One region of the Pseudomonas sp. SWRI18 genome, then DNA from elsewhere that is predicted to be linked to it. Evidence: predicted binding sites of a transcription regulator. Region 1 holds the regulator's gene; the other holds the start of a gene.

Region 1 (7,416 bases):
GCCGATATGCGTCAGGCCATGAAACTGGTTCGTGATGAGCTGGGCGCCGACGCCGCGATTATCGGTAACCGTCGTATTGCCGGCGGTGTCGAGCTGACGGCTGCCCTGGATTACACCCCCCAGGCCCTGGCGCCGCGCGTGCCGAACATGGAGCTCGAAGACGAGCTGCGCAAGACGGCCTCGCGCATTGTCTCGGCCCAGGCCGAACTGAGCATGCGCGGTGACAGCGATGCCACCACCAACCGCCAGTTGTTCGCCGGCCTGCCGCTGACCGCGGCCGAGCCCTTGGTCGAACCGACGTTCAAAGAGCCGCCGCGTCCGGCAGCGCCTGCCCCGGCCGCTGCTGTCGACCCGCGCGCATTCGACTCGATGCGCTTTGAACTCAACGGCCTGCGTGAGCTGCTCGAAGTGCAGCTTGGCTCGCTGGCCTGGACCCAACTGCAAGGCAGCAAGCCGCAACAGGCCAACCTGTGGCGCCGCCTGCAACGCATCGGCCTGTCCGGCCCGTTGTCCCGCGACCTGCTGGCCTTGACCACCGAGATCCAAGAGCCCCGCCAGGCTTGGCGCATGCTGCTGGCTCACTTGGCGCGCATGATCGCCACGCCGGAAATCGAACCGCTGGAAGAGGGCGGGGTGATTGCCATGGTCGGTCCCGCCGGCATGGGCAAGACCACCACCCTGGCCAAGCTGGCCGCCCGTTACGTACTCAAGTACGGCGCGCAGAATATCGCCCTGGTGAGCATGGACAGCTACCGCATCGGTGCCCAGGAACAGCTCAAGACCCTGGGCCGCATCCTCAATGTGTCGGTGACCCACGTCGACCCGGGCCAGTCCCTGGCCAACGCCCTCGACCCGCTGCTGCGCAAGCGTGTGGTGCTGATCGATACCGCCGGCCTGCAAGCCAGCGACCCGGCATTGCGCATGCAGCTGGAAAGCCTGGCCGGGCGTGGCATCAAGTCGAAAAATTACCTGGTGCTTGCAACCACCAGCCAGAAACAGGTTCTTACCGCTGCGTACCATAGCTACAAGCGCTGCGGCCTGGCCGGTTGTATCCTCACCAAGCTCGATGAAACCGCGAGCCTGGGCGAGGTGCTGAGCCTGGCCATCAGTCATGAATTGCCGGTCGCCTACCTGACCGACGGCCCGCGGATCCCGGATGATCTGCATCTGCCGCGCCGTCATCAATTGGTCAGCCGTGCAGTCAGCGTGCAAATGCAAGAAGAGCCTAGCGAGGAAGCGATGGCCGATATGTTCGCCGACCTTTACCACAACCCGGCAAAACGGGTGGGATAGGTCAGGATGAACACCATGAAATGTATCTACATCGATGGTCTGCAAGCGATTCACGCGGCCAAGCCATGTAGCCTGCGTCTAAGCAAGACAAGGTAAAGAAATAAAATGGGCAGCATGCATCCCGTACAGGTGATCGCGGTGACCGGCGGCAAAGGTGGCGTCGGGAAAACTAACGTGTCAGTGAATTTGTCCCTGGCCCTGGCAGAGCTTGGCCGCCGCGTCATGCTGCTGGATGCTGACCTGGGGCTGGCGAACGTCGACGTTCTGCTGGGGCTGACGCCCAAGCACACCCTCGCCGATGTGATCGAGGGCCGCTGCGAGCTGCGCGATGTGCTGTTGCAGGGCCCCGGTGGCATCCGCATCGTGCCGGCCGCCTCCGGTACCCAGAGCATGGTGCACCTGAGCCCGGCGCAGCATGCCGGCCTGATCCAGGCCTTCAGCGACATAGGCGACAACCTCGACGTGCTGGTGATCGACACCGCCGCCGGGATCGGCGAGTCCGTGGTCAGCTTTGTGCGCGCCGCGCAGGAAGTGCTGCTGGTGGTCTGCGATGAACCCACCTCGATCACCGACGCCTACGCCCTGATCAAACTGCTTAATCGCGACTACGGCATGAACCGCTTCCGCGTCCTGGCCAACATGGCCCAGAGCCCGCAGGAAGGGCGCAACCTGTTCGCCAAGTTGACCAAGGTCACGGATCGCTTTCTCGATGTCGCCTTACAATACGTTGGCGCAGTTCCCTACGACGAGTGTGTGCGCAAGGCTGTGCAAAAGCAGCGTGCGGTCTACGAAGCGTTCCCTCGTTCCAAATGCGCATTGGCGTTCAAGGCTATTGCCCAGAAGGTCGATACCTGGCCGTTGCCCGCCAATCCGCGGGGGCATCTGGAGTTTTTCGTCGAGCGATTGGTGCATCAGACGAGCGCAGGACCGGTGCTATGACAGCGAACGGCTACAACGCCTATAAGAAATCCGCCCGTGACAGCCAGGGCGAGTTGATCGAGCGCTACGCGCCGTTGGTCAAGCGCATTGCCTACCACCTGTTGGCACGCCTGCCCGCGAGCGTCCAGGTCGAAGACTTGATCCAGGCCGGCATGATCGGCCTGCTCGAAGTGTCGACCAAATATGACGCGAGCAAGGGTGCCAGTTTCGAGACGTATGCGGGGATCCGTATCCGTGGCGCGATGCTCGACGAGGTGCGCAAGGGTGATTGGGCGCCGCGTTCGGTGCACCGCAATACGCGCATGGTCAGTGACGCAATTCGCGCAATTGAAGCAAAAACCGGTCGCGACGCTAAAGATCACGAAGTTGCGGCCGAACTCCAATTGAGTCTCGACGATTATTACGGGATTTTGAACGATACCTTGGGCAGCCGCCTGTTCAGTTTCGACGACCTGTTGCAGGACGGCGAACACGAAGGGCTGCATGAGGACGGCGCGAGCGCTCATATGGAGCCATCGCGCGACCTGGAGGATGAACGCTTCCAGGGGGCGTTGGCGGACGCGATTGCCAATTTGCCGGAGCGTGAGCGGCTGGTGTTGGCGCTGTACTACGACGAAGAGCTGAACCTCAAGGAAATCGGTGAGGTCCTGGGGGTCAGCGAATCGCGGGTCAGCCAGTTGCATAGCCAGTGCGCAGCCCGCTTGCGGGGGCGTTTGGGAGAGTGGCGAGCGCGCTGACAGGCAGTGTGGGGGGCACTGCAGACGATACCGCGAGGGCGCCAAGCCTTTGCGGGTTCGGCCCGTGGTGCCCCCGGCAGTCCTTTTTGTGTAATGCCTGTTGATTGAAATGGCGCGTCCAGGTGCTGGGCGCGTTTAAGACTGCTTGGAGGTCGAATTGGACAAGAACATGAAAATCCTCATCGTTGATGACTTCTCAACGATGCGGCGGATCATAAAAAACCTGTTGCGTGACCTTGGGTTCACTAACACGGTCGAGGCGGACGACGGCATTACCGCGATTCCGATCCTCAACAGCGGGAGCATCGACTTTCTGGTAACGGACTGGAACATGCCTGGCATGACCGGTATCGACTTGCTGCGCCACGTGCGTGCCGACGAAAAACTGCGCAGCCTTCCCGTGTTGATGGTGACCGCCGAAGCCAAGCGTGAGCAGATCATCGAAGCCGCCCAAGCCGGGGTAAACGGTTACGTGGTCAAGCCATTCACTGCATTGGCCTTGAAAGAGAAGATCGAAAAAATCTTCGAACGCATCCACGGCTAATGCCATCGCGGGGGAGCTATGGAGCATAAAGAAACGTCACAGGGCGACTTTGAGTCGACCCTGAAAAAGCATGCTCACCAGTTGGTCGAAAGCCTTGAAAAAGGCCAGTTCGGCGACGCGGTGCAGTTAATCCATGAGCTCAACCAGACCCGTGACCGCGGCCTGTACCAGGAAGTGGGCAAGCTCACGCGCGAGCTGCACAGTGCGATCGTCAATTTCCAGATTGACCCGCACATGCCCCAGGCCGAAGAAATCTCGCAGATCACCGATGCCACCGAACGCCTGTCCTATGTGGTCAGGCTGACCGAGGCGGCGGCCAACCGCACCATGGACCTGGTGGAAAACGCCACGCCTTTGGTCAATGGCATGGCCACCGAAGCCCAGGCGCTCAGCGTTGACTGGGGCCGTTTCATGCGCCGTGAAGTCGGGGCTGAAGAGTTCCGTGAATTGGCGCGTCGGGTCGAAGGGTTCTTGTCACGCAGCGAGCAGGAAAACCGCACGGTTTCCAGCAACCTCAACGACATTCTGCTCGCCCAGGATTACCAGGACCTTACCGGCCAGGTGATCAAGCGTGTGACCCAATTGGTCACCGAAGTGGAAAGCAACTTGCTCAAATTAGTGCTGATGGCAGGCCAGGTAGACCGCTTTGCAGGCATCGAACATGACCGCGAAGCGATCCTCTCGGAAAAAGATCCACAAAAACATCTCGCCAAGGGTGAAGGTCCGCAGATTCATGCCGATAAACGTGAAGACGTTGTATCGGGTCAAGATGATGTCGATGACCTGTTATCCAGTTTAGGCTTCTAAGGAGCACACCCATGAGCTTCGGCGCCGATGAAGAAATCCTTCAGGATTTCCTTGTAGAGGCCGGCGAAATTTTAGAGCAACTGTCCGAGCAACTGGTCGAGCTGGAAAGCCGACCGGATGATGCGAACCTGCTCAATGCAATTTTTCGCGGTTTTCACACTGTAAAAGGGGGCGCCGGCTTCCTCCAGCTCCATGAGCTGGTGGAGTGCTGCCACATCGCCGAGAACGTGTTCGACATCCTGCGCAAGGGTGAGCGTCAGGTTGACTCGGAATTGATGGACGTGATTCTCGAAGCACTGGACGCGGTCAATGGCATGTTCAGCCAAGTGCGTGAACGTGCACCGGTTACCGCCGCCACCCCGGAACTGCTGGCCGCCCTGGCGCGCTATGCAGAGCCTGCCGACCTGTCCGCCGCCCCGGTGGCTGAGGCTGCACCGGAGCCTGTGGCGCAAGCCGAGCCGGATGTGACCGACAGCGAGTTTGAGCAACTGCTCAACTCCCTCAGCGCGGTGAAGGCCGAGGCCGAAGCACCGGCCGCCGTTGCGCCGCCGGCGGCACCGACCAGCGAAGACATCTCCGATGCAGAGTTCGAATCCCTGCTCGACCAGTTGCATGGCAAAGGCCAGTTCGCGGCCGACGCCGTGGCGCCTGCGGCTGCCGCAAGCACCGCTGTGGATGCGCCGGCCGCCAAAGCCAGCACCGACATCACCGATGACGAATTCGAAGCCTTGCTCGACCAACTGCATGGCAAGGGCACGTTCGCGGCCGACGCCTTGCCGAATGTCGCCGCCACGGCTGCTACTGCCGCAGCGCCTGCCGCCGTCAGTGCCGCGCCCGCCGGCGATGGCCTGATCTCGGACCACGAGTTCGAGTCGCTGCTGGACGAATTGCACGGCAAGGGCAAGTTCAGCGAAGTGGCCCCGGCCGCCACGGCTGCACCGGTTGCTGCCAAAGCGGCCGCCCCGGCACCGGTGGCCAAGCCAGCGCCAGCGCCAACCCCCGCCGTTGCACCTGCTCCGGCGCGTGCCGCCGCGGCGCCGGTGGCCGACAAGCCCGCCACTGAAGCCGAAACCACCGTGCGCGTTGATACCGCGCGCCTGGACGACATCATGAACATGGTCGGCGAGCTGGTACTGGTGCGTAACCGCCTGGTGCGACTGGGCCTGAGCAGCGGCGATGAAGCCATGCAAAAGGCCGTGTCGAACCTCGACGTGGTCACCGCCGACCTGCAGACCGCCGTGATGAAGACGCGGATGCAGCCGATCAAGAAAGTCTTCGGCCGCTTCCCGCGTCTGGTTCGCGACCTGGCGCGCCAGCTCAAGAAAGAGATCAACCTGGAACTGGTGGGTGAAGAAACCGACCTCGACAAAAACCTGGTCGAGGCCCTGGCCGACCCGCTGGTCCACTTGGTGCGCAACGCCGTCGACCACGGCGTGGAAACCCCGGAAGAACGTGAAGCCTCGGGCAAGTCCCGGGGCGGCAAGGTGATCCTGGCGGCGGAACAGGAAGGCGATCATATCCTGCTGTCGATCACCGATGACGGCAAAGGCATGGACCCGGCCATTCTGCGCAATATCGCGGTCAAGCGTGGCGTGATGGACAAGGATGCCGCCGACCGCCTGACCGACACCGAGTGCTACAACCTGATCTTCGCCCCGGGCTTCTCGACCAAGACCGAGATTTCCGACGTGTCGGGCCGTGGCGTGGGCATGGACGTGGTGAAGACCAAGATCAGCCAGCTCAACGGCTCGATCAATATCTACTCGACCAAGGGCCAGGGCTCGAAGATCGTCATCAAGGTGCCGTTGACCCTGGCGATCATGCCGACCCTGATGGTGATGCTGGGCAACCAGGCCTTCGCTTTCCCGCTGGTCAACGTCAACGAGATCTTCCACCTCGACCTGTCGCGCACCAACGTGGTGGACGGCCAGGAAGTGGTGATCGTACGCGACAAGGCATTGCCGCTGTTCTACCTCAAGCGCTGGCTGGTCGCCTCGGCTGCCCATGAAGAGCAGCGCGAAGGCCATGTGGTGATTCTCTCCGTGGGCACCCAGCGTATCGGCTTTGTCGTCGATCAACTGGTGGGGCAGGAAGAAGTGGTCATCAAGCCTTTGGGCAAAATGCTGCAGGGAACCCCGGGCATGTCGGGTGCGACCATCACCGGTGACGGTCGGATCGCGCTGATTCTCGATGTTCCGAGCATGCTCAAGCGTTACGCCGCTCGGCGTATTTGATTCTGGTGGGTCAGGGCGGTATTGCCCGTCCCGCCTAACGGAGTGCTTATGGTAGTCAAGGTCCTGGTGGTGGACGATTCGGGTTTCTTCCGCCGCCGCGTCTCGGAAATTCTTTCCGCCGATCCAACGATCCAGGTGGTCGGTACGGCCACCAATGGCAAAGAGGCGATTGATCAAGCCATTGCATTGAAGCCCGACGTGATCACCATGGACTACGAGATGCCGATGATGGATGGCATCACGGCAGTTCGGCATATCATGCAACGCTGCCCGACCCCGGTGTTGATGTTCTCCTCGCTGACCCACGAAGGCGCCCGGGTGACCCTGGATGCGCTGGACGCCGGCGCGGTGGACTTCCTGCCGAAGAATTTCGAAGACATCTCGCGCAACCCCGACAAGGTCAAGCAGATGCTGTGCGAGAAAGTGCACAGCATTTCGCGCAGTAACCGTCGCAGTCTGTTCAGCGCGCCGGCGCCCGCACCTGCGCCGGTTGCCGCACCTGCTGCGTCCACCGGCTCTACGTTCGGTCGCCCTGCTCCAGTCGCACGCCCAGCCCCGCCGCCGGTGCGCACGTCGGCGCCCGCTGCGGCGCATTCGCCCGCGCCCAAGCGCAAAGCCTACAAGCTGGTCGCCATCGGCACATCCACCGGCGGCCCGGTGGCCCTGCAGCGCGTCTTGACCCAGCTGCCGGCCAACTTCCCGGCGCCGATCGTGTTGATCCAGCATATGCCCGCCGCGTTCACCAAGGCCTTCGCCGAGCGCCTGGACAAGCTGTGCCGCATCAGCGTCAAGGAAGCCGAGGATGGCGACATCCTGCGTCCAGGCTTGGCGCTGCTGGCGCCAGGCGGCAAGCAGATGATGG
Region 2 (7,416 bases), on a different contig from region 1:
TGCAAGGCCACCGGCAGCGCATGATGCGTGGGCGGTGTGCTGTAGACGAGGTAGTGAGCACTGGCGGTGCCGTTGGTAAGCGCGTCGAGGGAGTCCTTGTCGTCAAAGACCGTGTAGTGCAGGACGAGATAGCGGACCCGCTCGTTCTGGTTTGGGGAGCTGTGCGTGGTGTCGATGGCGTAGCCGTTTTTTACGCTCAGGTTGTTGGGGGCCGTGCTGCAGCCTGCCAGCATCAGAACGGCCAGGAAAAGGACGATCTTGTTCATCGGAGAGCCTCAATCGAGTGAGAAGCTCCGGAATATAAGGGCCCTGCACCGCCCGGCCGGCGGCCCTTGCTGGGGGAGGGGCGAATTCAGAGTGTCCCTACATTGCCCCTGGCTTCTTCCGACACGAGGAAGAAGCCTCACCGAGGCAAGACGGTCAAAGGGTCATGGCGGCCAGCCAGCCAAAGGCCAGCAACGGCAGGTTGTAGTGCAGGAACGTCGGCACCACGGTGTCCCAGATATGGTGGTGCTGGCCGTCTACGTTCAGGCCGGAGGTCGGGCCGAGGGTCGAGTCCGACGCGGGTGAGCCGGCGTCCCCCAAGGCGCCGGCGGTGCCGACGATGCACACGATGGCCACCGGGCTGAGGCCCAGTTGCACGCACAGCGGCACAAAGATCGCGGCGAGAATCGGCACGGTGGAAAACGACGAACCGATGCCCATGGTCACCAGCAACCCCACCAGCAACATCAGCAACGCGCCGACCCCACGGTTGTGGCCGATGAAGGCCGCCGAGGTTTCCACCAATGAACGCACGTCGCCGGTGGCCTTGAGCACCTCGGCAAAACCCGAGGAGGCGATCATGATGAAGCCGATCATCGCCATCATTTTCATGCCTTCGGTGAACAGATCGTCGGTGTCGCGCCAGCGCACGATGCCCGATACCGAGAAAATCAGAAACCCGGCCAGGGCGCCGATGATCATCGAGTCCAGCCACAGTTGAATGATGAACGCCGAGGCAATCGCCAGGCCGGCCACCAGCAGGGTCAGCGGGTTGTACTGCACCGCCACCTGCTCCACCCGCTCGATTTTCTCCAGGTCGTAGACGCGCTTCTTGCGGTAACTGATAAACACCGCCACCAGCAGGCCGACCACCATGCCCAGCGCCGGCAGGCTCATGGCGTGGGAGACATTGACCTGGCTGATATCCACCCCGCTCTTGGCCACGTTCGCCAGCAGGATCTGGTTGAGGAAGATGTTGCCGAAACCCACCGGCAGGAACATGTAGGGCGTGATCAAGCCGAACGTCATCACGCAGGCGATCAGGCGGCGATCCAGTTGCAGCTTGGTCAGCACGTAGAGCAGCGGCGGTACCAGCAGCGGGATAAACGCGATATGGATCGGCAGAATGTTCTGCGAGGCAATCGCCACCACCCACAGCAGGCCGATGAGCAGCCATTTGACGTGGCTGCCGCCGCTGGCTTCCTGGCGGTCGACCAGCAGCAACGCCTTGTCGGCCAGGGCGTGAGCCAGGCCGGATTTGGCAATCGCCACGGCGAAAGCGCCGAGCAAGGCGTAGGACAAGGCCACGGTCGCACCGCCGCCCAAGCCGCTGTTAAAGGCTGTGAGCGTGGCGTCGATGCCCAGGCCACCGGTCAGTCCGCCTACCAAAGCGCCGACGATGATGGCGATGACCACATGCACGCGGGACAGGCTGAGCACCAGCATGGTGCCGACCGCGGCGATGACTGCGTTAATCATGGTTACCTCAGGCAAAAAACATAAAGAACAGGCACGCACGCACCCGGGCGGCCATTCGGCGGCGCCAGCGTGCAGGCTTGAAGGAGGTCTTATTAGAGGGCGCGCACTTTGCAGGAGGCAGGCGCCCATGTCAAAAAACGGCGCCGCTTTCAGGTTTAAATTGCTCGTTTGAATAAAGAAAAGGCGGCATCGGCCGATAACCAGGCTCTATGTGTGTTCAGGTAAGGATGTACCGATGTCGCTCAGGCAGCTCTCCATTCAATGGAAAATCACCCTGCTGGCCGGCCTGTGCCTGCTGGGAATCGTGACCCTGCTGGTGGGTCTGTCGTTGTATCGCATGGAGCAGAGCTCGCAGCAGGTCAAGGCGTCCAGCATGCAGATGCTCGATGAAGCCGCCCAGGCACGCATCGAGGCCCAGGGCGAAGTGCAGGCGCTGGGCATCCGCCGCCAGTTCATGGACGCCTACCAGTACGGCCATGGTTTTTCGCGCCAGGTACTGTTCTTGCGCGAGCAGGCCGAGAAGCGTTTTCTTGACGCCTTCGACACCCGCGAAGACCTGACCCGCCAGGTCAAGGCCGCGTTGCAGGCCAACCCGGACTTGCTTGGCCTGTCCCTGGTGTTCGAGGCCAATGCGCTGGATGGCAAGGATGAGTTGTTCGCCGGCCAGGCCGAACTGGGCAGCAACGATAAGGGGCGCTTCGCCCTGTATTGGTCGCAACCGACGCCGGGCAAGCTGACCTCGATGGCGCTGCCGGAAAGCGACATGTCCGACAGCCGCGTCGGCCCCAGCGGTGAAAAAGCCAACGCCTGGTTCACGTGCCCGCGCGCCACGCTCAAGCCGTGCGTGATCGAACCCTACTTTTATGTGATCGACGGGCAAAACGTGCTGATGACCAGCATCGTCTTCCCGTTGATGGCCAATGGCAAAGTCATCGCCTCGCTGTCGGTGGACATCAACCTCAACAGCCTGCAGGCCGTGAGCCAACAGGCCAGCCACAAGCTATATGACGGCCAGACCCAGGTCAGCATCCTCAGCCCCACCGGCTTGCTCGCCGGCTACAGCCCGGACGCCAGCAAACTCAGCCAGCGCCTGGACAAGGTCGACACCGCCAACGGCGCGCAGTTGATCAGCGCTCTGGCCGAAAGCACACACATCCGCAGCCTGCGCACCGACCGTCAACTCAAGGTGCTGGCGCCGTTCGCGCCGATCCCGGACGGCAAGCCATGGGGCGTGTTGCTGGATGTGCCGGCGAAGGTCCTGATAGCCCCGGCTGAAGCATTGAAAGCGCAGCTGGATGCCGATAACGCCAAGGGCACCCTGCTGGAACTCGGCCTGGGCCTGCTCGCCGCGGTCGTCGGCCTGATCCTGGTGTGGCTGATGGCGCGCAGCGTGACCCGGCCGATCCTGGGGGTGGCGCACATGCTCGAAGACATTGCCAGCGGCGAAGGCGACCTGACCCGTCGCCTGGCCTACGACAAGCAGGACGAACTGGGGCAACTGGCGGGCTGGTTCAACCGTTTCCTCGACAAACTGCAACCGATCATCGCCGAGGTTAAGCGCTCGGTGCAGGACGCCCGTGGCACCGCCGACCAATCCGCCGCGATTGCCACCCAAACCAGCGCCGGCATGGAACAGCAGTATCGCCAGGTCGATCAGGTCGCCACTGCGTCCCATGAAATGAGCGCGACCGCCCAGGACGTGGCACGCAGCGCCGCCCAGGCCGCCCAAGCCGCCCGCGATGCCGACCAGTCTACCCGTGACGGCCTGACGGTGATCGACCGCACCACCCGCAACATTGGGGAGTTGGCGGCGGAGATGAGCACGGCCATGACCCAGGTCGAAGGCCTGGCCGCCAACAGCGAGAAAATCGGTTCGGTGCTCGAAGTGATCCGCGGCATTGCCGAGCAGACCAACCTGCTGGCACTCAACGCCGCCATCGAAGCCGCCCGCGCCGGTGAGGCCGGCCGTGGCTTCGCCGTGGTGGCCGATGAAGTGCGCAACCTGGCGCGGCGCACCCAGGAGTCGGTGGAAGAAACCCGTCTGGTCATCGAGCAATTGCAAAGCGGCACCACCGATGTCGTCGGCGCCATGGGCAACAGCTATCGCCAGGCCCAGGGCAGTGTCGAACAAGTTGGAGAGGCCGTGACCGCCCTGCGCCAGATTGGCGCTGCCGTCACGGTGATCAGCGACATGAACCTGCAAATCGCCAGCGCCGCCGAAGAGCAAAGCGCTGTCGCCGAAGAGATCAACAGCAATGTGGCGACCATTCGGGACGTGACCGAGTCGCTGTCCGAGCAGGCGAACGAATCGGCGCGAGTAAGCCAGGCGTTGAACAGCCTGGCGAACCAGCAGCAGGGGTTGATGGATCAGTTCCGCGTCTGAAGACTGAGCGTGGGAGTGCTTTCTGTGGGAGCCGGGCTTGCCCGCGATGCAAGCGACTCGGTTTTTGCGTCCAGCCAAGGTGATGCTGTCGCAGCCTAAGGATCTACACAACTTTGTAGTGAGCGGGCTTGGCGAATCGTCGCACCGCCCGCGCTGGGTGGCGCAGCCGCCCCAATCGAGACACCGCCGAACTCCAGACAAAACCGGGGCGCCTGGTTTGGGGCGGCTTCGCCACCCAGCGCGGGACAAGCCCGCTCACTACAGGAGATTTGTCAGCCGTTAACGTTGTGCAGATACCTACGGCTATCGCAGGCAAACCACATTGTGCCCGGCGTTAACGCTTGGGCAATTCGATCAGCACTTTAAGGCCGCCCAGTTCAGCATCCTGCAACTGCAAAACCCCACCCCACACTTCGGCGATATCGCGCACGATCCCCAGTCCCAGGCCATGGCCATCGATCTGTTCATCCAGGCGTGTACCGCGGCTGAAGACCTGATCACGCTGGGTTTCGGGGATACCGGGGCCGTCGTCTTCCACGGCCAGCAGGTAGCTGTGCTCGGTCTCGGTGATGGTCAGGCGCACTTCGGCGTCCGCCCATTTGCAGGCGTTGTCCAGCAAATTGCCGAGCATTTCCAGAAGGTCCGCTCGGTCCCAGGGCAATTGCAGGCCGGGGTCGGCGTGGTAGCTCAGGTCCAGGTGTTCGCCATGGATCATATTCAGGGTGGCCAACAGGCTGGGCAGTTCCTTTTCGCAGTCGAACAGCGCACCCGGCAAGGTTTCGCCAGCCAGGCGAGCGCGGTTGAGTTCGCGGTTGAGGCGTTGCTGCACCTGTTCCAGGTGGTCGCGCAACAGCTTGGCCAGCTCGGGACGGTCCTTGAGCTGCTCGCTGGAGGCCACGCTCAGCAGCACCGCCAGGGGGGTTTTCAAGGCGTGTCCGAGATTGCCCAGCGCATTGCGTGAACGCTTGAGGCTGTCTTCGGTATGCGCCAGCAAGTGGTTGATCTGCGCCACCAACGGCTCCAGCTCCAGGGGCACCTGGGTGTCGAGCTGCGAGCGCTGGCCCTGCTGCAACTGGGCGATCTGGTTACGCGCGGTTTCCAGGGGGCGCAAGGCGCGGCGGACGGTGACCCGTTGCAGCACCAGCACCAGCAGCAGCGCCGCCAGCCCCAGCACCAGGCCGATCTGGCGCATCAGCCGGAAGCTTTCGCGCACGGGCGTGTAGTCTTGCGCCACGCTGATGGAGATTAACTGGCCGAAACGCTTGTAGTCCGAGCGCAATACCAGCAATTGCTGGCCCTCCGGCCCCAGTTGCAGGTTGCCCTTGATCCCGACCTCGGGCAGTCGCGGTAATTCCTGGTCCCACAGCGAGCGGGAGCGCCAGTGGGTATCGGCAAAATCGACACGAAAGTAATGCCCGGAAAACGGCCGTTGGTAGGCCGGCGACAGATGCTGTTCGTCCAGTTGCAAACCGTTGGGCCCGCGCACCATCGCCACCAGCAGGTTTTCGGCATCGTTACGCAGCCCGGCTTCCAGGTAGCGCTGCAGCCCGGTTTCGAACAACCATAGGCTAGTCTGCGCGAGCACCACGCCGACGATTACCATCACGCTGATCAGGCCCAGGCTCAAGCGTCGTTGAATGGACTTCATGCAGGACCGGCGCCAAACCGGTAACCCTGGCCGCGCCGGGTTTCGATCACGCTGCGACCCAACTTGCGGCGCAAGTGGTTGACGTGGACTTCCAACACGTTGGAATCGCGTTCGGTCTCGCCGTCGTACAAGTGCTCGGCCAAGTGGCTTTTGGACAGGATCTGTTCGGGGTGCAGCATGAAATAGCGCAACAGGCGGAATTCGGCGGCGGTCAGCTGGATTTCCGCGCCGTCGCGCAACACGCACTGGCGCCCTTCATCCAGATGCAACCCGGCGGCCTGCAAGGTGGGCTGGTTGGCCTGGCCATGGGAACGGCGCAACAGCGCCTGGATGCGCAGGTGGAGCTCTTCCGGGTGGAAGGGTTTGCTCAGGTAATCATCGGCACCGGCCTTGAGCCCTTCGATGCGCTCAGCCCAGGAATCACGGGCGGTGAGGATCAGCACCGGAATGGCCAGCCCGGCGGCGCGCCATTGCGCCAGCACTTCAAGCCCCGGCAGGCCGGGCAAGCCCAGGTCGAGAATGATCAGGTCATAGGGCTCGCTGCGCCCCTGGTACGCCGCATCGCGGCCATCGGCCAACCAGTCGACGGCGTAGCCCTGGCGTTGCAGGCCGGCCAGCAGTTCGTCGGCCAGCGGTACGTTGTCTTCCACCAGAAGCAGGCGCATCAGTCTTCCTCATCTTTGATCAGCACGCCGGTGCTGGCGTCCAGCTTGATCTCGCGGACCACCCCTTCGGTGGTCACCAGTTCTACTTCGTAAGCGTATCGGCCGTGCTTTTTTTCCAGCTCGGCTTCCAGCAGGCGTGAACCGGGATAACGTCCCAGGGCCTGAGACAACAGTTGCTCCAGCGGCAGGATCACCCCCTGCTGGCGCAAGGCCAGGGCTTCATCCTGATTGAGATCGCGGGCCGCCAGGCTGGAGCAAAATGCCAGGAGCACCAGCGCGACTCGACTGCCGGCGCGTAAATTTACCTTCATTACGTATCCTGATGATTCTTGAGAACCTGCCCGGTGAGCGCGTCCAATTCAATGTCCCATTCGATGCCCTGGGCATCTTCCAATTCGACCTGGTAGAGGTACCTGCCGTACTCCTCGTCCAAGTCGGTATCCAGCAGCCTCGAACCCGGGTGCAAGGCCAGGGCCGTGGCTTCCAGTTGGTCAAAGGCGACAATAGTAACAGTGGCGGGCACTTTCAGTGGTTTGTCGGGGTCCACGGCTCCGGCCTGGGTTGCCGTGAGGGCGATGATACCGGCGGCGGCCAGAGCGGTGAGGCGTTTCATCATGGGTCTCCGTTACAGGATGTTTTCCTACGCAGGCCACCCTACCCGCCGCAACTTAATTGAAACTGAATTGCCACCATGGCAATTTCCGACAAGCCTCTTCTGCAATCATTGTGCGAGATTTCTTATAATTCCTGCTCGCTTCAACAGAGACCGGTATGACAGCCATCCACATCAAATTTCCCGCCCTGACCCTCAAGGCCGGCAAACGCGCATTGGCGCGCATTCGTGAGCGAGGCCTCGCGCCGGCCGACGTCGGCATCCTGCCTGGCGCGGCCGGCGGCCCCAAGGCGCTGGGTATCCAGGGGCTGGACCTGGCGCTGTTCGGCGACTGGTTGCCTCGCGCACCTCGGGAGCGGTCGTT

The links. The regulator FliA, encoded in region 1, starts transcription of late flagellar genes. The targets are predictions, from matches to a motif close to CTAAAGTTTNNNNNNNNNNNGCCGNTAA.
Region 2: the regulator FliA is predicted to act here: its motif matches at 1,916-1,943, upstream of H0Z09_RS23690 (methyl-accepting chemotaxis protein).

Annotation. Positions count from the first base shown of each region.
Region 1 covers NZ_JACCQQ010000030.1:2,402-9,817, forward strand. Annotated here, with positions in the region: gene flhF (flagellar biosynthesis protein FlhF) at 1-1,293, shown strand, start outside; gene fleN (flagellar synthesis regulator FleN) at 1,399-2,232, shown strand; gene fliA (RNA polymerase sigma factor FliA) at 2,229-2,969, shown strand; gene H0Z09_RS24750 (chemotaxis response regulator CheY) at 3,139-3,513, shown strand; gene H0Z09_RS24755 (protein phosphatase CheZ) at 3,532-4,320, shown strand; gene H0Z09_RS24760 (chemotaxis protein CheA) at 4,332-6,554, shown strand; gene H0Z09_RS24765 (chemotaxis response regulator protein-glutamate methylesterase) at 6,603-7,416, shown strand, end outside.
Region 2 covers NZ_JACCQQ010000026.1:64,147-71,562, reverse strand. Annotated here, with positions in the region: gene H0Z09_RS23700 (N-acetylmuramoyl-L-alanine amidase) at 1-266, opposite strand, end outside; gene H0Z09_RS23695 (Na+/H+ antiporter NhaC family protein) at 421-1,740, opposite strand; gene H0Z09_RS23690 (methyl-accepting chemotaxis protein) at 1,979-4,126, shown strand; gene H0Z09_RS23685 (sensor histidine kinase) at 4,461-5,774, opposite strand; gene H0Z09_RS23680 (response regulator transcription factor) at 5,771-6,439, opposite strand; gene H0Z09_RS23675 (PepSY domain-containing protein) at 6,439-6,750, opposite strand; gene H0Z09_RS23670 (PepSY domain-containing protein) at 6,750-7,052, opposite strand; gene H0Z09_RS23665 (patatin-like phospholipase family protein) at 7,211-7,416, shown strand, end outside.